DNA from 4 places in the Streptomyces sp. NBC_01003 genome. Region 2 is predicted to be linked to each of the others. Evidence: riboswitches for the same ligand, from Rfam matches in the RefSeq annotation. Region 2 holds a riboswitch; each other region holds the start of a gene.
The links. Region 2 has a riboswitch for cobalamin ahead of OG698_RS34405 (cobalamin biosynthesis protein). Riboswitches for the same ligand answer to the same signal wherever they lie in the genome.
Positions count from the first base shown of each region.

Region 1: linked by a shared signal. The riboswitch ahead of metE (5-methyltetrahydropteroyltriglutamate--homocysteine S-methyltransferase) and the one ahead of OG698_RS34405 (cobalamin biosynthesis protein) in region 2 are both predicted to bind cobalamin.
Region 3: linked by a shared signal. The riboswitch ahead of OG698_RS40145 (HoxN/HupN/NixA family nickel/cobalt transporter) and the one ahead of OG698_RS34405 (cobalamin biosynthesis protein) in region 2 are both predicted to bind cobalamin.
Region 4: linked by a shared signal. The riboswitch ahead of OG698_RS00090 (hypothetical protein) and the one ahead of OG698_RS34405 (cobalamin biosynthesis protein) in region 2 are both predicted to bind cobalamin.

Region 1 covers NZ_CP108707.1:1,421,978-1,426,673, forward strand. Annotated here, with positions in the region: partial or broken gene OG698_RS06660 (RNA-guided endonuclease InsQ/TnpB family protein) at 1-1,026, shown strand, start outside; cobalamin riboswitch at 1,418-1,616, opposite strand; cobalamin riboswitch at 1,769-1,923, shown strand; gene metE (5-methyltetrahydropteroyltriglutamate--homocysteine S-methyltransferase) at 2,110-4,428, shown strand; gene OG698_RS06670 (dihydrolipoyl dehydrogenase family protein) at 4,500-4,696, opposite strand, start outside.
Region 2 covers NZ_CP108707.1:7,546,614-7,551,309, forward strand. Annotated here, with positions in the region: gene OG698_RS34400 (cobyric acid synthase) at 1-336, opposite strand, end outside; gene OG698_RS34405 (cobalamin biosynthesis protein) at 333-1,274, opposite strand; cobalamin riboswitch at 1,387-1,528, opposite strand; gene OG698_RS34410 (hypothetical protein) at 1,638-1,859, opposite strand; gene OG698_RS34415 (anion permease) at 1,875-3,149, opposite strand; gene OG698_RS34420 (lysozyme) at 3,339-4,082, opposite strand; gene OG698_RS34425 (class II aldolase/adducin family protein) at 4,286-4,696, shown strand, end outside.
Region 3 covers NZ_CP108707.1:8,771,006-8,775,701, forward strand. Annotated here, with positions in the region: gene OG698_RS40135 (hypothetical protein) at 76-615, opposite strand; gene OG698_RS40140 (YoaK family protein) at 706-1,419, opposite strand; gene OG698_RS40145 (HoxN/HupN/NixA family nickel/cobalt transporter) at 1,462-2,556, opposite strand; cobalamin riboswitch at 2,585-2,810, opposite strand; gene OG698_RS40150 (ArsR/SmtB family transcription factor) at 2,900-3,262, shown strand; gene OG698_RS40155 (inorganic diphosphatase) at 3,298-3,732, opposite strand; gene OG698_RS40160 (GNAT family N-acetyltransferase) at 3,886-4,374, opposite strand; gene rho (transcription termination factor Rho) at 4,435-4,696, opposite strand, start outside.
Region 4 covers NZ_CP108707.1:20,263-24,958, reverse strand. Annotated here, with positions in the region: gene OG698_RS00120 (alpha/beta fold hydrolase) at 1-16, shown strand, start outside; partial or broken gene OG698_RS00115 (IS5/IS1182 family transposase) at 59-160, opposite strand; gene OG698_RS00110 (ArsR/SmtB family transcription factor) at 158-436, shown strand; partial or broken gene arsB (ACR3 family arsenite efflux transporter) at 436-1,528, shown strand; gene OG698_RS00100 (ArsR/SmtB family transcription factor) at 1,595-1,969, opposite strand; gene OG698_RS00095 (NAD(P)-binding domain-containing protein) at 2,071-3,429, shown strand; gene OG698_RS00090 (hypothetical protein) at 3,686-3,970, opposite strand; cobalamin riboswitch at 4,146-4,288, opposite strand; gene OG698_RS00085 (recombinase family protein) at 4,266-4,696, opposite strand, start outside.

The DNA.
Region 1 (4,696 bases), 6.1 Mb from region 2:
GTACCGCTTCTATCCGACCGACGTGGAGGCAGCCGAGCTGTCGCGCACGTTCGGATGCGTGCGCAAGGTCTACAACCTCGCGCTTGCCGCCCGCACCGAAGCGTGGGCGCGCCAGGAGCGGGTCAACTACAACGCCACCTCGGCGATGCTGACCGCATGGAAGAGGACCGAGGAACTGGCGTTCCTCAACGACGTGTCGTCGGTGCCTTTGCAGCAGACATTGCGGCACTTGCAGACGGCGTTCACCAACTTCTTCGCCAAGCGGGCGAGGTATCCGCACTTCAAGTCGCGGAAGAAGTCCCGCAAGTCCGCCGAGTACACCACCAGCGGCTTCCGCTTCCGTGACGGTGGCCTGACACTGGCGAAGATGAACGAACCGCTCGACCTCGTGTGGTCGGTCTTGACCATCTCCTGACCCTGTCCACCGGCGAGAAGATCGCCAACCCCCGGCACGAACGCAAGGACCGCGCCCGCCTGGCCAAGGCCCAGCAAAACCTCTCCCGCAAGGCCAAGGGCGACGGCACCAACCGGGCCAAGGCCCGGCGCAAAGTCGCCAGGATCCACGCCCGCATCGCCGACCGACGCCGCGACCACCTGCACAAACTGACCACTCGACTCGTGCGCGACAACCAAACGCTCGTGATCGAGGACCTGACCGTACGCAACATGGTCAAGAACCGGAGCCTTGCCCGCGCCATCAGCGATGCCGCGTGGTCGGACTTCCGGAGCATGCTGGAGTACAAGGCCGCCTGGTACGGGCGGGAAGTGATCGCTGTCGACCGCTTCTTCCCCTCCTCCAAGCTGTGCTCCCACTGCGGCACCCTCGCAAAGAAGATGCCGCTGCACGTTCGAACCTGGAGCTGCGACACCTGCGGAACGACCCACGACCGGGACACGAACGCAGCGAACAACCTGCTGGCCGCCGGACTGGCGGTGACAGCCTGTGGAGCTGGTGTAAGACCTCAACGGAGAACTCCGGGCGGGCAGTCGGCGACGAAGCAGGAAACCCCACGGCGCAAGCCGTAGGAAACCCCCTCGTTCACGAGGGGGGAGGAAGTCAACACAGGGTCCGTCCAGGTCCCGGTGCCGGCCATGCGGTCGCCGAGGCCGAGGGCCAGCATGATCTGGTCGAACCCTGGTCGAGGGAAACGGCGCGCTCGGGGGCCGCTTTCACCTCGACCCGCGCCCCGCAGTTGTCGAGTACGACCGGATAGCCGCGGCGCTCTTGTGCGCTGCCGGGGTGCGCTCGGATCCGCTGCTGCCGCGCGCGGCCAGCACGAGCATCTCTGCGAGACCGAGGGCGGCTCTGGGTATGCGGCGGCGTGTGGCGGAGCGCGCGAAGAGCACGGGGACTTCCTCGATGTCGAGGGCTCATGCGCGGAGCCCGGTCGCACGGTCTCCCCCGCCGCCCCGACCGGAGCCCGCGAAGGCTGCCAGCAGGTCTTCGGACTCGGGGTCACGCGGACGGTGCGCCTTCCCGGACCGCGTGCGGTCCAGTGGCCGATGCCCCGCCCGTCACCCTCACCGCTGCGCGTCAGCTCCGGATTCGCACCGGATTCCCTGACACATACCTGTCCAAGATCCCGCAATGCGGGGCAGACGGGCATGAGTTCGACTGGCCTTGGAAAGCTACCACGCCGCCCGAAATCAGACGGCGGCCCCTTCTCGGAGGGTGGCCGCGGTGCGGGGCGGGCTCGCGAAGGAACGTCCCGCGTGCGTAGGGTGACCGGTGCAGCTGGTTCGCCCCGTCCGCCAGGCGGGAGCGTCGTAAGAGGGAACCCGGTGGGAATCCGGGACTGCCCCGCAGCGGTGAGCTGGAACGACCGCCGTCACACGCACTGGCCCGATGGATCGGGCTGGGAAGCGACGGCCAGTAGGTGTCCGCCCGGCATCGGGTGGACGTGCCCGCGAGTCCGAAGACCTGCCCGTTGCCCGCGCGTGAACCATTCGCACGCGGATGTCCCGGTGACCTCGTGGGCGGGTCGGCGTACACACCGAACGGGCGCGCGTGCCCTGCCGTACGCGACCGCGCCGTCCGGTCCGTGTCACCCTTCGCGCTCTCGTCCCGTCTCCGGGATCTCAGGGATTCATCTCGCGAAGGAGATCTCCATGACCACCAAGTCCGCAGCCGCGGCAGCACGGGCCACCGTGTACGGCTATCCCCGCCAGGGCCCTGCCCGCGAACTCAAGAAGGCCATCGAGGGCTACTGGAAGGGCCACGTCGGCGCCGACGCCCTCCGCACCACCGCCGCCGGCCTGCGCCGCGCGAACTGGCACGAACTCGCCGACGCGGGCATCGGCGAAGTCCCCACCGGTGACTTCTCGTTCTACGACCACGTCCTGGACGCCACCGTCATGGTCGGCGCCATCCCCGAGCGGCACCGCCCGGCCGTCGAGGCCGACGCGCTGGACGGCTACTTCGCCATGGCGCGGGGCACGCAGGACGTGGCGCCGCTGGAGATGACGAAGTGGTTCGACACCAACTACCACTACCTCGTACCGGAGTTGGGCCCAGAACTGGCGTTCACGGCCGACTCCACGAAGCAGGTCGCCGAGCTCAAGGAGGCCCTCGCCCTCGGTCTGCCGGCCCGGCCCGTGCTCGTCGGCCCGGTCACCTATCTGCTGCTCGCCAAGCCCGCGCCCGGGGTCGCCGCCGACTTCGAGCCGCTGACCCTGCTCGACCGTCTGTTGCCGGTCTACGCCGAAGTCCTCGCCGACCTGCGCGAGGCGGGCGCCGAGTGGGTGCAGCTCGACGAGCCCGCCCTCGTCCAGGACCGCACGCCGGCCGAACTGAACGCCGCCGGGCGCGCCTACCGCGACCTCGGCGCCCTCACCGACCGGCCCAAGATGCTGGTCGCCTCGTACTTCGACCGGCTCGGCGACGCCCTGCCCGTCCTGGCCGGGGCGCCGGTCGAGGGGCTCGCCCTCGACTTCACCGAGGCTGCCGCCGCCAACCTGGACGCCCTTGCCGCCGTCGGCGGACTGCCCGGCAAGCGCCTGGTAGCGGGCGTCGTCAACGGCCGCAACATCTGGGTCGACGACCTGGAGAAGTCGCTGGCCACCCTCGGCACCCTGCTCGGCCTGGCCGACCGGGTCGACGTGGCCGCGTCCTGCTCACTCCTGCACGTCCCCGTCGACGCGGCGCTGGAGCGCGACATCGAGCCGCAGATCCTGCGCTGGCTCGCCTTCGCGCGCCAGAAGACCGCCGAGATCGCCACCCTCGCACGCGGCCTGACGCTGGGCACCCACACGATCTCCGCCCAACTCGCCGCCAACCGCGCCGACCTGGCCTCCCGGACCACCTCCGCCCTCACCCGCGACCCGGCCGTGCGCGCCCGCACCGCGGCGGTCACGGCGGCCCACGCCCGCCGCGCGCAGCCGTACACGGAACGTGCGGCAGCCCAGCGGGGCAGCCTCGGCCTCCCGCTGCTGCCGACGACGACCATCGGCTCGTTCCCGCAGACGGCCGAGCTGCGCACCGCACGGGCCGGGCTGCGCGCCGGGCGGATCGACGACGCCGCGTACGAGGAGCGCGTCAGGGCCGAGATCCAGGAGGTGATCGCCTTCCAGGAGAAGGCCGGCATCGATGTCCTCGTGCACGGCGAGCCCGAACGCAACGACATGGTGCAGTACTTCGCCGAGCAGCTCACCGGGTATCTGGCCACGCAGCACGGCTGGGTGCAGTCCTACGGCACGCGTTATGTCCGTCCGCCGATCCTCGCCGGTGACATCTCCCGCCCCGAGCCGATGACGGTGCGCTGGACGACGTACGCCCAGTCGCTCACGGGCCGCCCGGTCAAGGGCATGCTCACGGGTCCCGTCACCATGCTCGCGTGGTCCTTCGTCCGTGACGACCAGCCGCTCGCCGACACCGCCCGCCAGGTCGCCCTCGCCCTGCGGGACGAGGTCGACGACCTTGAGACGTCCGGGACCTCGGTGATCCAGGTCGACGAGCCCGCCCTGCGCGAGACCCTCCCGCTGCGCGCCGCCGACCACGCCGCCTACCTCGCGTGGGCGACGGAGGCGTTCCGGCTCACCACGAGCGGGGTCCGGCCGGACACCCAGGTCCACACCCACATGTGCTATGCCGAGTTCGGGGACATCGTGCAGGCCATCGACGACCTCGACGCCGACGTGATCAGCCTTGAGGCGGCCCGGTCACACATGCAGGTCGCCCGCGAGCTGGCCGCCCACGGCTACCCGCGCGAGGCCGGACCCGGCGTGTACGACATCCACTCGCCGCGCGTGCCCGGCGCCGACGAGGCAGCGGCCCTGCTGCGCAAGGGGCTTGAGGCGATCCCCGCCGAGCGGCTGTGGGTCAACCCCGACTGCGGGCTGAAGACCCGCGGCTGGCCCGAGACCCGCGCCTCCCTGGAGAACCTGGTCGCGGCGGCCCGTACGGTCCGCGGGGAACTCTCCGCGTCCTGATCCCGGGGTGAGACTGTCCGGGCGGAGGGCATCGTGTCCCGCCCGGACAGCCACGCACAGAGGGACATCCCTCAGCCGCGGTACGTCTCCAGCAGCCTCAGCCACACCTCGCTCACCGTCGGATAGGACGGGACCGCGTGCCACAGGCGGTCGATGGGGACCTCGCCCGCGACCGCGACCGTCGCGGAGTGGACGAGTTCGCCGACGCCCGGGCCGACGAAGGTCACGCCCAGAAGGATCTCGCGGTCCAGGTCGACGATCATGCGGG
Region 2 (4,696 bases):
CGCGGGCCCGGACTCCCCGAAGAACCCCCGGGCACTCAACTCGCCCACCGGCTTGCCCATGAGCACCACCTGGCTGCTCCGGTCACTGCCCGGCTTCAGCAGCACGGGGTTCATCAGGGCGCTCGGCTCGACGCGGGCGGCCTGCGCCTGCATGGCCTGCGCCCGCCCGATCTCGGCGCCCTCGCGCGTCACGAAGGAGTTGAGGGACATGTTCTGCCCCTTGAACGGCGCGACCTTCACCCCCTGCCGCACCAGCCACCGGCAGATCCCCGCGGTGACGACGCTCTTCCCGGCATCGGACGTGGTCCCTGCCACCAGCAGTCCGCCACCACTCACGACTTCCCCCTCCGCAACAGTGCCCGCCCGGCGACACACACGCCGAGGGCCAGCCAGCTCACGCGCCGCGAGAGCCGCGCCGCCCGCTCGACGTCGGCGGTCTCCACGGCCCGGCCCGACGCGTTCAGTACGGGCCGGTGCTCGACCCGCCCGCCGTACGACAGAGTCCCGCCGAGCCGCACCCCGAGCGCCCCCGCGAACGAGGCCTCGACGACACCGGCGTTGGGGCTCGGGTGCAGCCGCGCGTCCTCGCGCCACGCCGTGAGCGCGCCGCGCGGACGGCCGCCCGCGACGGCGGCGAGCACGCCGGTGAGCCGCGCTCCCGGCCAGCCCGCCACGTCGTCGAGGCGCGCGGAGGCCCAGCCGTAGCGGCGGTACCTGGCCGACTTGTGCCCGACCATGGCGTCCAGCGTGTTCACGGCGCGGAACGCGACGAGCCCGGGGACGCCGGCGACGGCGCCCCACACGAGCGCGCCCACGACGGCGTCGGAGGTGTTCTCGGCGACGGATTCGACGACGGCCCGCGCGATCCCGTCCGCGTCCAGGGCCTGCGGGTCACGCCCGCACAGATGCGGCAGCCGCTCGCGCGCCGCGTCCACGTCACCGGCGGCCAGCGCGCCCCCGATGGCGCGCGCCTCGCGCCCCAGCGACGTACCGCCGACGACCGCCCAAGTGGCGGCGGCGGTCAGCACGATGGAAGCGGCGGGGGAGCGGCGCACGGCGCGCGCGGCGAGGCCACCGGCGACGGCGGCGCCCCCGGCGCACACGGCGGTGTGCACGGCGCCCCACCCGCGGTGGTCACGCCACAGCACGCGCTCGACGGCGCCCGCGGCCCGCCCGAACGCGGCGACCGGATGCCCGCGGCGCGGATCGCCGATCAGGAGGTCGCCGAGGAGTCCGGCGGCGCTGCCGTACGCGAAGACGCGCTCGGCCCGCACGGTCAGCCCGCCGCTACGGCGAGGGGAACCCTTGTACTCGTTCTCGGCGGGAGCACCCGCAACTGGCAGCCGCGCATGGCGATATGTCCTCACTCAGGGTGTCCACGCCCTGGTTGGAAGAGACCGGCGGCGAGAGTTCCTGGCTCACGGGGATCACTCCCCGGTGACAGTGGCGGGACCGCGCCGGATTCGCACCGGCTTCCTCTCCTGCTGCCGTAGATGGCCCCGGAAGTCCACCACGCCCCGCGAACGCCCGTCAACTTGCCGTTGACCTGCGAAGGGAGAGTGTGCTGAGGCCCACACGAAGCGGGGTGCGGGACGCCTTCGCGTCCCGCACCCCGCACTCCTGCCGGTTACCTCCGGTCAGGCGACGATCAGGAAGATCCCGTACCCGACGGCCGCCGCGCACAGGGCGAAGCAGGCGTACGCGCCGGAGACGGCCAGCGCCGCCGAGTTGCCCTGGGCCGCCGCCGACTCCCGCTTGGTGAGGCCGACGATGCCGAGGGTGAACAGGCCCACGAGGGCCACCGTGATCACGAGGCTGACTCCGAACACGGAGCCGAGTGCTGCCCAGTCGATGTGCATAGCGCTGCTGCTTCCTTAGACCGTGGCCGGGCGCGCGGGCTCCGCCGAGGGCGGGGCGGGCGAGGCGGGGATGGTGGTCTTCACGTCGGTGTCCAGGGCCGTGACCGTGCCGGCGGGCGGCGGGGTGACGGCCGCGATCGCGGTGGTCACGACGCCTGCGGGCTCGTCCGGGACGTCGACGCCGTCGATGTCGTCGTCCGTGACGTTCGTGTGGTCGACCGAGTTGCGCCGGGACAGCGCCCAGATGGTGCCCGCGCCGGCGATCAGGAGCAGCGCGGTGACGGCGACGCCCCACGAGCCCTGCTTGGTGAGGAACTCGGCGCCCGCGCCGACCAGACCGGCGGCCGGCAGGGTCAGGCCCCAGGCGATGAACATGCGGGTCGCGGTCGACCAGCGGACGACGCCGCCCTTGCGGCCGAGGCCCGAGCCCATGACGGCGCCGGAGCAGACCTGCGTCGTGGAGAGCGAGAAGCCGATGTGCGAGGAGGCGAGGATCGCGGTCGCGGCGCTGGTCTGGGCGGCGAAGCCCTGCTGCGGCGCGAGGTCCGTGAGGCCCTTGCCCATGGTGCGGATGATGCGCCAGCCGCCGAGGTAGGTGCCGAGCGCGATGGCCGCACCGGCCGAGACGATGACCCACATCGGGGGGTTGGCGCCGGGGCTGAGGACGCCGCCCGTGATCAGGGCGAGCGTGATGATGCCCATCGTCTTCTGCGCGTCGTTCGTGCCGTGCGCCAGCGAGACCAGGCCCGCGGAGGCGATCTGCCCGGCGCGGTAGCCCTTGGCGGTCGCCTTCTGGTCGGTCTTGCTGCCTATCCGGTACGTGAGCCGGGTGGCCAGCATCGCGGCGATGCCCGCCACGAGCGGCGCGGCGACGGCGGGGAGGAGGATCTTGGTGACGACGGTGCCGCCATTGATCGACGACCAGCCCATCGACATCACGGCGGCGCCGATGAGGCCGCCGAAGAGCGCGTGGGACGAGCTTGAGGGGAGGCCCACCAGCCAGGTCAGGAGATTCCAGAGGATGGCGCCCACCAGCGCCGCGAAGATGACCTCGGTCTTGAGTCCGTCCTCGTTGATGATGCCGCCGGAGATCGTCTTGGCGACCTCCACGGAGAGGAAGGCTCCGACGAGGTTCAGCACGGCGGACATGGCCACCGCCGTCTTGGGCTTGAGAGCGCCGGTCGAGATGGTGGTGGCCATCGCGTTGGCTGTGTCGTGGAAACCGTTCGTGAAGTCGAACACGAGAGCGGTAACGATCACGATCCCGAGGAGAAGCGTGATGTGTTCCATTTACCCAGGCTTCTGTTGGACGTCAGTGGCTCGGTGAACGTAGGCAACCTGAGTGAACGGAAGATGAACTGAGGCGGGCGGTGCGGTGACTCAAAGTGGAGTGCCGCCACTCCGTTGGAAACGGGGTGGCGGCACGGGGTCGTTCGTGAAGCGGAACGGTGGCCCAATCAAGCGGAAGTGAGCCTTCCGTTAGCCGCGGGCGAACCTCCGCAACTGCGTCTGTGAACCGTTGAAGAGATTCTGGTCACCCGGCAGTCCACCGCTGTTGTCGTACTGCCAGAACGTCCAGTAGGACCAGCCCGACGGCAGCGCCCCGGCGGACTCGTCGTAGCGGGCGAGCCATAGCGCGTGGTTGCCCGCGAAGGCCGTGCTGTTGCCCGTGCACCTCTGCCACCAGCGGTAATTGGTGTAGATCACCGGCCGGCGGCCCGTCCTGCGCCGCACCTCGTCGCTGAACGACCTGATCCAGGAGATCATCTTCCCCTTGCTCAGGCCGTAGCACTTCTTCGAGCTGTACGGGTTGTACTCGATGTCGAGCGCCGGCGGCAGCGTCCAGCCGTCCGCCCGCCACCCGCCCCCGTTGCGCACGAAGTACGAGGCCTGCGTCCGGCCGGACGACTTGTTCGGGAGCGCGAAGTGGTACGCGCCGCGGATGATGCCCGCGCTGCGCGCTCCGTTGTACTGCCGGCTGAAGTAGGGATTGAGATAGGTGGTGGACTCGGTCGCCTTGACGTAGACGAACCGTGCGCCCTTGCTCTTGGCCTTCTGCCAGTTGACGTTCTTCTGGTGCGACGAGACGTCGTGCCCCTTGGTGCCGCCCGCCGCGGACGCCGGAGCCTGTGCGAGAGCGGTCCCCCCGAACGTCAGGGCGGCGAGTGATGCCGCGGTCGCGATGTGCGCGCGGCGACGGGACGGTTTGTGACCACGAGCCATATTTCCCCCCGGAATGGCGACGTGCATGACAAATCCCACCGGAGGCTACCGGAAGATCCCTCTGAGCCCGTCGATCTCCAGCCAATCGTTACCAGGCGGGCATTCATGCCCATTCGTGCGCTTCCGGACTCCTCGGCTCCGCACTAAAGTGCCCGGGCGTCACGATCCGCGCCGGCCCGCCGAGCGGCTGGCAGGATGCGGGCATGGCGCAGGAACCGGGCGAGGCAGGGCAGGACGCGGACGGACTCGCGCAGGCGTGGAGCGCGCTCGTGGCGACGGCCCGGCGCACCGTCACCGACGGCCTCGTCGTCGGGACCTCGGGAAACGTCTCGGTGCGCATCGGCGACACCGTCCTCGTCACGCCCAGCGGGGTCCCCTACGACGAGCTCACCCCGGACGACCTCGTCGCCGTCGGCCTCGACGGCGGGCAGCGCGCCGGAACCCTGACCCCGACCAGCGAACTCCCGATGCATCTGGCGGTCTACCGCGCGACGTCCGCCCGCGCCGTCGTCCACACCCACGCGGTCCACGCCACCGCCGTCTCCACCCTCGTGCCCGAGCTCCCGCTCATCCACTACATGGCCGCGACCCTCGGCGGACCTGTCCGGGTTGCC
Region 3 (4,696 bases), 1.2 Mb from region 2:
AACGCGCGGTTGGTCGGGGGTGTAACGGACGTACGGCGTACTTGCCTCGAACGTGACGGTTGGCGGATGGACCGGTCAGTCCTCTTGCGGGGCGCGCGTCCTGCGCCACAGCAGGTAGCCGGCCCCGCCCGCGAGCGCCGCGCCGAAGCCGATCCTGCCCAGGTCCACGCCGCCGCCCGCGGTGCTGCCGACTCCGGCGCGTGCGCCGCGGTAGTTGGAGCCGCCGTCCGACGTCCCGTAGTACGAGCCCTGGTCGCGGTTTCCGTTGTACGAGCCTTGGTCGCGGTTTCCGTTGTACGAGCCTTGGTCGCGGTTCCCGTTGTACGAGCCCTGGTCGCGGTTCCCGTTGGATGAGCCCTGGTCGCGGTTTCCGTTGTACGAGCCCTGGTCGCGGTTCCCGTTGCCCGAGCCCTGGTCGCGGTTCCCGTTGCCCGAGCCCCGGTCGCGGGTCTCGTCGTCCGAGTCGGCGCGGCTCAAGAGGTCGGTCCGGCCCACCTCGCCGGGTGCGGTCACCGAGGCAGGCGCTGTGACGGGCTGGTGTGCGCTCACGGACCCGGGCGCGAGCGCGGTGAGGCAGGCGGTCGTCGTGATGATGGTGGCTATGGGGCAGAACATGAGGCGTCTCCGGTCCGTGTGCCGCAGCGGCAGGAGAGCTGCGGTCCTGGTCAGGACGCTAGTGAGCCCGGGCGGGCGGCGCCCGCAGGACTAGGCCGATCGGAGGTCGTCCCCGTCGGCGGCCGGTTCGCGGTATCCGACCGCGGCGACCGCCACGAGCAGGGTGCCGACGAGGAGCGGCCAGCCGAGGCCGTGGTGCAGCACGAGCAGCGCGCCGAGCGCGGCGCCCACCAGCATGGCCACCACGGAGACGATCCGACGCCCCGCCCGCGGGTCGGTGCCGCCCGCGAGCGAGGACTCGGAGGCGAGCCCGGTCAGCGTCATCGTGAGGACCGTCGTGGTCATGTCCGGGACCGCGAGCTTGCGGACCGTCGCGTTGCGCAGCCCCATGGCCCATGCGAGGACCGCGATGAGCGCGTACGCAGCCCTGCCCGGCCAGGCGAACGCGACGGCCGTCGCCACGGCGAGCAGGACCGCCTCGGTGACGAACACCGACCGCACCCAGGACTCCCGCGCCCGCCCGGCGAACACCCCGGTGAGCCGCCCGGCGCACACGGCCCCCGCGAGGAACGCGCCGAGGGAGGTGAGCGACCCGAGCACGGAGAACCCGGGAGCGCCCGCGGCGGCGAAGCCGATGACGACGACATTGCCGGTCATGTTCGCCGTGAAGACGTGGCCGAGGCCCAGATAGCTGACCGCGTCGACGATTCCGCTCACGACCGTGAGGACCGTGAGGGCCGCTGGGAGGGTGGACCGGCGCGGCACGGGCGCGGGCGCCGCTGGTGGAACGCTGGCTTCACTCACCCGCACGACCTTACGGAGTCCCGGTCCCGGCGGCCCGCCGGATCAGGTCCGCACGGCCCACCGTTCCTCGACCTTCGCGAGCCGCCAGTACCCGATGGCCGCCGCCCAGACGACGACGAACAGGCCCACGATGATGAACCCGACGTTGTCCAGGTCGAGCCCCGCTATCCAGCCGGTCACCGAGTCCCGCAGGTCGAGCTTGTCGTGCAGGACGCCCACGAGCTCGATGGTGCCGATCAGGAACGCGACGGCGATCGAAAGGCCGGTGATGGCCAGGTTGTAGAACACCTTGCGCACCGGGTTCGAGAACGCCCACTGGTACGCGAAGTTCATGAACGTCCCGTCCAGGGTGTCGAACAGGCTCATACCGGCGGCGAACAGGAGCGGCAGGCACAGGATCGCGTACCAGGGCAGTCCGGCCGCCGCGCCGCTGCCCGCCATCACCATCAGCGTGACCTCGGTCGCCGTGTCGAAGCCGAGGCCGAAGAGGAAGCCGAGCGGGTACATCTGGCCCGGGCGGGTGATGGACTTGGTGAACCGGCCGAGGATCCGGTTCATGAACCCCCGTGAATCCAGGTGCTGTTCGAGCTCCGCCTCGTCGTACGAGCCCGCGCGCATCGCCCGGAACACCCGCAGGATCCCCACCAGGGCGACGAGGTTGAGCGCCGCGATGAGGTACAGGAAGGACCCGGAGATGGTGGTGCCCATGACGCCGAGCGTCTGATGGGTGGCGGACCCCTCGTTCATGATCCGCCCGGCGAGCTGGGTGCCGCCGGCGATCAGCGCGGCGAGCACGACCACGACGCTGGAGTGGCCGAGCGCGAACCAGAACCCCACCGACACCGGGCGCTTGCCGTCGGCCATCAACTTGCGGGTGGTGTTGTCGATCGCGGCGATGTGGTCCGCGTCGAACGCGTGCCGCATCCCCAGGGTGTACGCGGTGACGCCGAGGCCGATGCCGAAGGCCTTCGACCCCACCTCGTAGTGCTCCGGCACGACGAGAAGGAACAGCACGCCGAACGCGACGACATGGAGTGCGGCGATCACCGCGAGGAGCCCGGCGGTGCGGACGGTGTCCTCGCGCCGCCAGTGGAACGCGTCGCGTCCGGTCGCCGGGGACTTTACGGGCAGGGCCATGCGGTCACGCTCCAACACCTCGTGGAATCACTTCGTGAGATGCCGTGGCCGGTCTCCTGGCTGACGGGTGTCCGCGTCCGCCCCTGCCTTCCCAGCTGCGCGCGGCAGCCAGTGGCGTACTGGGGGCGAGGCGTCCCGAGTCGTCTCGTTGCCGAGGGACCCGGGGCCCGATCACAGTGGCGAGGGCCGCTTCGGTCTGAGTCCTTTGAGGGACCGTCACCGAATTCCCGAGCACCACGGCCCGCCCACAGTAGAGGCCGGTCCGCGACGCCTGCAAGGCTGCACAGCTGCGTAGGTGTGCGCGGGTATTCAAGATCACATCGGTGGCTGCGAGGATGGGGCCATGCATCTCGTCCCTGCCGAGCGCGCCGACCGCCGCACGATCGACGGCCACCGGGTCTGCGAAGCCATCGCCGCCATCGGTGAGCCAGGACATGTCCGCGCCTGGGCCGACCGGTTCTCGCTGCTCGCCGATCCCCGCCGCCTCGCGCTGCTCCTCGCGCTGTACCGGGCGGGGCCGCTGGCCGTGTCGGATCTCGCCGTCGCGACGGGCATGAACGACCCGGCGGTCTCGCAGGCGCTGCGGCTGCTGCGCGCGGCCGGAGTGGTCGAGGGGGAGAAGGAGGGCAGGATCGTGCGTTACCGCGTCGTCGACGCGGCGACCGCGGACCTTCTCAAGCACTGCGCGACGGACGGCGCGCACTGACACGTGCGCGCCGTCGTGGCCGGCTGCTCTGTCCTTCAGTCGCGTCGGCCGTTGGCCCGGCGGCGCGCGGCGGCGATCTCCGCGTAGGTGAGGTCGCGCCCCTCCCAGTGCGAGCCCTCGGCGGACTTGCCGGGCTCCAGGTCCTTGTAGACCTCGAAGAAGTGCGTGATCTCCAGGCGGTCGAACTCGGGGATGTCCTCGATGTCCTGCACGGAGGTGTGGCGCGGATCGTGCGCGGGCACGCACAGGACCTTCTCGTCCATGCCCTTCTCGTCCCGCATCACGAACATGCCGATCGCGCGGCACTCGACGGTGCAGCCGGGGAACGTCGGATCGCTGACCAGGACGAGCGCGTCGAGCGGATCGCCGTCGCGCCCGAGCGTGCCCTCGATGTATCCGTAGTCCGCGGGGTACTGGGTGGAGGTGAACAGCATCCGGTCGAGCCTGATCCGGCCGACGGAATGGTCCATCTCGTACTTGTTGCGGGAGCCTTGGGGGATCTCCACGGTGACGTCGAACGCGTGGACCGCGTCGGTGCCGTGGGCTGCGTCGGTGTGTCGGACCTCGTTGTCCAAGCCGGCCTCCTCGTCCACCCCGAGTGTGCTCCCGGGAGTGCGGGCGCGTCAGCCTATCGGGAACTCCAATTCAGGCCTGTCCCACATCACGGCGGGCGGATTGGCGGCAGCGGTGCCGGTGCGAACGGCCCCCATGCCGCGGTAGAAGCCCTCGGCGGGCGGGTGCGAGACCACACGGACCGAGGTGAGTCCTGCCGCGCGCGCCTCGTCCTGCATGTGGGTGACGAGCAGCCGCCCGATGCCGAGTCCCTGCGCCGCGTCGGCGACGAACATCAGGTCGAGTTCCGGGGGCACGAGCGTGAGCGCGTAGAAACCGAGCACCAGGTCATCGGCGCCGACCGCGACGAAGACACGATGGGCCTCGATGTAGTCGGGCCCCACCCGGTAGCCGGCCACCATCGACGCGTACGGGGCCTCGTAGGCGCGCGACGTGCGGACGAGCCGGGTCAGCCGCTTGGCGTCACGGGCGGTCGCCCGGCGCACCCGGACCGTCCCGCCGTCCCCCGGGCTTCCCGCGGCAGTAATGCTCGAAGTCATAGTGTGAGTATTACGCATCCTGCCGCGCCGATCGACCCGGGACGGTGCACGCCGGCCGTCTCACGCGGTGGGAACGGTGGACTGCACCTGCCGCAGGAACGTCGCGTTGTCCGGTGTCTGCCGGATCCGCTCGACGAGCGTCTCGAGCCCCGCGTGTCCGTCCCGCGACTGAAGCGCCCGCCGCAGGCCGCGTACGACCGCCGACTCGGCCTCAGGCAGGAGGAGTTCCTCGCGACGCGTGCCGGACTGGGTGAGGTCGACGGCGGGGTGGATCCGGCGCTCGGCGAGGCCGCGGTCGAGACGGATCTCCATGTTGCCCGTG
Region 4 (4,696 bases), 7.5 Mb from region 2:
AGCCAACGCGGCCTGACGGGGGAATTACCGGGCACGAGCAAGACCCTGGGTGTGCTGGTCACAGCCACTCGTTGATGGCCGCCACCAGAACCGTCGCCTCGTAGCGCACCGCGAGTTTGTCGTATCTGGTGGCCACGGCGCGGTGACGCTTGAGGCGATGCTGGCCGACCCGCTCAGGCTCCAGATCGTGACCCTGCTCGCCCGCGAGACGCTCTGCACCACGCACCTGGTGGAGGAGACCGGTGCCAAGCAGACGAACCTCTCCAACCACATGAAGGTGCTGCGCGAGGCGGGCGTGGTGGACACCGAGCCGTGCGGCCGGTTCATCTACTACCGGCTGAAGCCCGAAGTCATCGACGCCCTAGCCAGCTCCTTCGGTGAGCTGGCGGCCACCGCGCGGGAGACCGTGGAGACCGGCCGGAAGCGGGCCTGCTGATGACGTCCACCGAACCCGCCACCACCGGCAGCACGAACAGCGAAGAGGCGCGCGTCGTCGCCAAGCTCTCCACCCTGGACCGCTTCCTCGCCGTGTGGATCCTCGCCGCCATGGCCCTCGGCCTCGGCCTCGGACGGCTGATTCCGGGCCTGAACGACGCCCTCGCCAAGGTCGAGATCGGCGGGATCTCCCTGCCGATCGCGGTCGGCCTGCTGGTGATGATGTATCCGGTGCTGGCCAAAGTCCGCTACGACAAGCTCGACGCCGTCACCGGCGACAAGAAGCTCATGGTGTCGTCGCTGGTCATCAACTGGATCGTCGGCCCGGCCGTGATGTTCGCCCTCGCCTGGATCTTCCTGGCGGACCTGCCCGAGTACCGCACCGGCCTGATCATCGTCGGCCTGAGCCCGCTGCATCGCCATGGTCATCATCTGGAACGACCTCGCCTGCGGCGACCGCGAAGCCACCGCCGTCCTCGTCGCCCTGAACTCCGTCTTCCAGGTCCTGGCGTTCGGCTTGCTGGGCTGGTTCTACCTCGACCTGCTGCCCGGTTGGCTCGGCTTGGGCGACGGCGAGCACCTCGACATCTCCATGTGGAAGATCGCCTTGAACGTCGTCATCTTCCTCGGCGTCCCGCTGCTCGCCGGATTCCTCACCCGCCGCATCGGCGAGCAGAAGCTGGGCCGCGAGCGCTACGAGGCCAACTTCCTGCCGAAGATCGGCCCTTGGGCGCTGTACGGGCTGCTGTTCACGATCGTCATCCTCTTCGCCCTGCAGGGCAAGACGATCACCTCGCAGCCGCTGGACGTCGCACGGATCGCGCTGCCGCTGCTGGTGTACTTCGCGCTGATGTGGTTCGGCAGGTTCGCGCTCGGCAAGGCGATCGGCCTCCCGTACGACCGCACGGCGACACTCGCCTTCACCGCGGCCGGCAACAACTTCGAGCTGGCCATCGCGGTCGCCATCGCCACTTTCGGCGTCACCTCCGGCCAGGCCCTGTCCGGCGTTGTCGGCCCGCTCATCGAGGTGCCGGTCCTGGTCGCGCTCGTGTACGTATCGCTGGCCTGGCGGCGGAAGTTTCTCGCCGCCTGATTCGCACCGACAGTGCGAAGCGGCCGGGGCGCCCGTGAGGGCACCCCGGCCGCCTGCGTAAGCGAGTCAGCGGGCCGCCGCGGTCAGCAGCTGGCCCATCGCCGCGAGAACGCTCGGCTCGACCCGGTAGTACACCCAGGTGCCGCGCCGCTCGGAGGTGAGCAGGCCGGCGTCCTTGAGCTTCTTCAGATGGTGGGAGACGGTCGGCTGCGAGACGCCGACATCGGAGATGTCGCACACGCACGCCTCGCCGCCCTCGTGCGAGGCCACGGCGGAGAACAGCCGCAGCCGCACCGGATCCCCCAGCGCCTTGAACATCCTCGCTGCCCGCTCGGCCTCCTCGGCATCCAAGGGCCGCTCGGTCAGCGGCGGGCAGCACGGCGCCACCGCATCATCCGGCTGGTTCAGGACCGGCAGCTCCACCACACTCGAATTCGACATACGTCAATATTGACATCCGTCGAAGCCGCATGCCAACCTCGCCATATCGACAGACGCCGAAGCAGCAGATCGATTTCCCACTGCCTGCCCTGGAGAACGTGATGAGCGAGAGCACGCCCGCCGCACTGCCGACCGTGGTCATCGGCGCCGGCCCCATCGGCCTGGCCGCTGCCGCCCACCTCATCGAGCGCGGCATCGAACCGCTCGTCCTGGAAGCCGGACGCTTCGCGGGCAGCGCGGTACGCGACTGGTCGCACGTCCGCCTCTTCTCCACCTGGGCTGAGGTCGTCGACCCCGCCGCCGAGAAGCTCCTGGCCCCCACCGGCTGGGTCAAGCCCGACGGCGCCACCTACCCCACCGGCGGCGACTGGGCCGAGCAGTACCTGCAGCCGCTCGCCGACAACCTCGGCGAGACGGTCCGCTTCGGCGCCACGGTCACCGGCGTCTCCCGCGCCGGCCGTGACCGGGTCGTGGACGCCGACCGCGAGCAGCAGCCCTTCACCGTCCACGTCCAGTACGCCGACGGCCGCGAGGAGCGCCTCTTCGCCCGCGCCGTCATCGACGCGTCGGGCACCTGGTCCACCCCCAGCCCGCTCGGCGGCGACGGCCTGCCCGCCCTCGGCGAGAAGGCGGCCACAGACCGCATCTCCTACCGCGTCCCCGACCTCAAGGACCCAGCCGTACGGGCCCGTTACGCGGGTAAGCGCACCGCCGTCATCGGCTCCGGCGCCTCCGCCTTCACAGCGCTCGCCTACCTGGCCGAGCTGGCCAAGGACGAGTCCGGCACCCACGCCACGTGGATTCTGCGCCGCGGCATCTCCGGGGCGACCTTCGGCGGCGGGGACGCCGACCAGCTCCCCGCCCGCGGCGCCCTGGGCCTCGCGGCCAAGGCCGCGGTCGACAACGGGTACGCCGACGCCGTCACCGGCTTCCGCACCACCGCGATCGAGAGGACCGACAACGACCGGGTGGCGCTGGTCGCAGAGGACGGCCGCCGTCTCGATGAGGTCGACGAGGTCATCGCCCTGACCGGCTTCCGCCCCGACCTCACCTTCCTCAACGAGCTGCGTCTCGGCCTCGACGAGCGCCTCCAGGCCCCCACCGAGCTGGCCCCGCTCATCGACCCCAACGTCCACTCCTGCGGCACCGTCTACCCGCACGGCGTCAACGAGCTCTCCCACCCCGAGAAGGACGTCTACCTGGTCGGCATGAAGTCCTACGGCCGCGCTCCCACCTTCCTCGCCATGACCGGCTACGAGCAGGTCCGCTCCATCACCGCAGCCCTCGCCGGCGACCAGGACGCCGCCGAGCGCGTCGAGCTGACCCTGCCGGAGACCGGGGTGTGCGGGGGAGCCGGCCTGTTCGACGAGCCCGAGGCCGAACAGGGCGGCGGGTGCTGCGCCGCCCCGACCACACTGCAGATCGGTACCAGCGCACCGTCCGCGTCAGGCGGTTGCTGACCGCCGATGTACCCACCGGCCGGTACGAACCGGTCGCACTCCACATCGGTCCCGGCGAGCCAAGACCGGTAAGCCTCCGACGCGCACGACGAAGGCCCCGTCTTTTCTGGCGGGGCCTTCGTCGTCGGGCACCCGGGGCCGGACTCAGTGCGTCGGGCCGCCGCGCGAGAAGGCGGGCACTGTTACCCGAAGACGACGTCGCGGAGGTCAGGTCCGGCATCCACACGGCACTGTGACGCCCAATCAGTGTCACTGATTAAGGCGACGCGGAAGGGTCGACGCCCTGGTGACCAGAGCTGGAAGCGGGACTCGACGATGTCGAGGGGACTCCGCTCAGCCCCGGTTCGGGCAGCTGAACCTCGGAGTGGTCGCCCCCGAGGATGAGCACCAGCGCCGTCAGTACCGAGGTGCCGCAGACGATGGCCCCGACAATGTCGCCCTTGCCGAGCGGCCCCTGGCGAGTGTGCTTGTAGACGAAGTACCCCACGACGCACGCCACCATCATGAGGGCGCCGCCGACGGCGTCGATGTGCACAGTCAAGGTCAGTCTCCCGCTCGCGGGCCGCGTGACGGCCCTGAATGAGAAGACCGCGGGCGCGATCTCCACACCTTCGGCGGGATGCGTGGGGTCTGACAGCAAGAATGCCCAACTCGATGAGTTGGGCATCGGGTCCTGCTGGGAGTGTCCCGGTGCCCTGCCGAAGGACCCGACGAGTCGCCGGGGTCTTCGGGCAGGCAGGTCCTCGGACTTACGTGGGGCGCGGAGGCGCTTCACGTACACCGTTGCGGGACAGTTCCGGAATTGCACCGGATTCCCCTGCTGCTTGGCATCGATTCTACTTGACGCGTCGCTCTGCCGACGGAAGTTGTCCCGGTCGAGCGTTCGGTACGAGCGAGTCCCGCCCTGCCGCCAGCTCAGGTACGTACTTGTAGAGCGTCGTCCGGGAGACGCCCAGCAGCTTGGCGATCGACGTGATGGTGTTATCCGGGTCTGTCAGCAACCCGCGAGCGTGGCGGATCTGCTCCTCCGTCATGGCGGGCGGTCGACCAGTCCGTTCGCCACGTGCTCGCGCGGCCGCAAGGCCCTCGTGGGTGCCCTGCACGATCAGTTCTCGGATGAACTCCGCAAGGGCGGCGAACACGTGGAAGACCAGGCGCCCGCCGGGCGTGGTTGTGTCGAGGGACTCGTGCAGCGACTGGAAGCCGATCCCGCGCTTGCGGAGTCCGGCCACAATGGAGATCAGATCTTGGATCGAACGACCCAAGC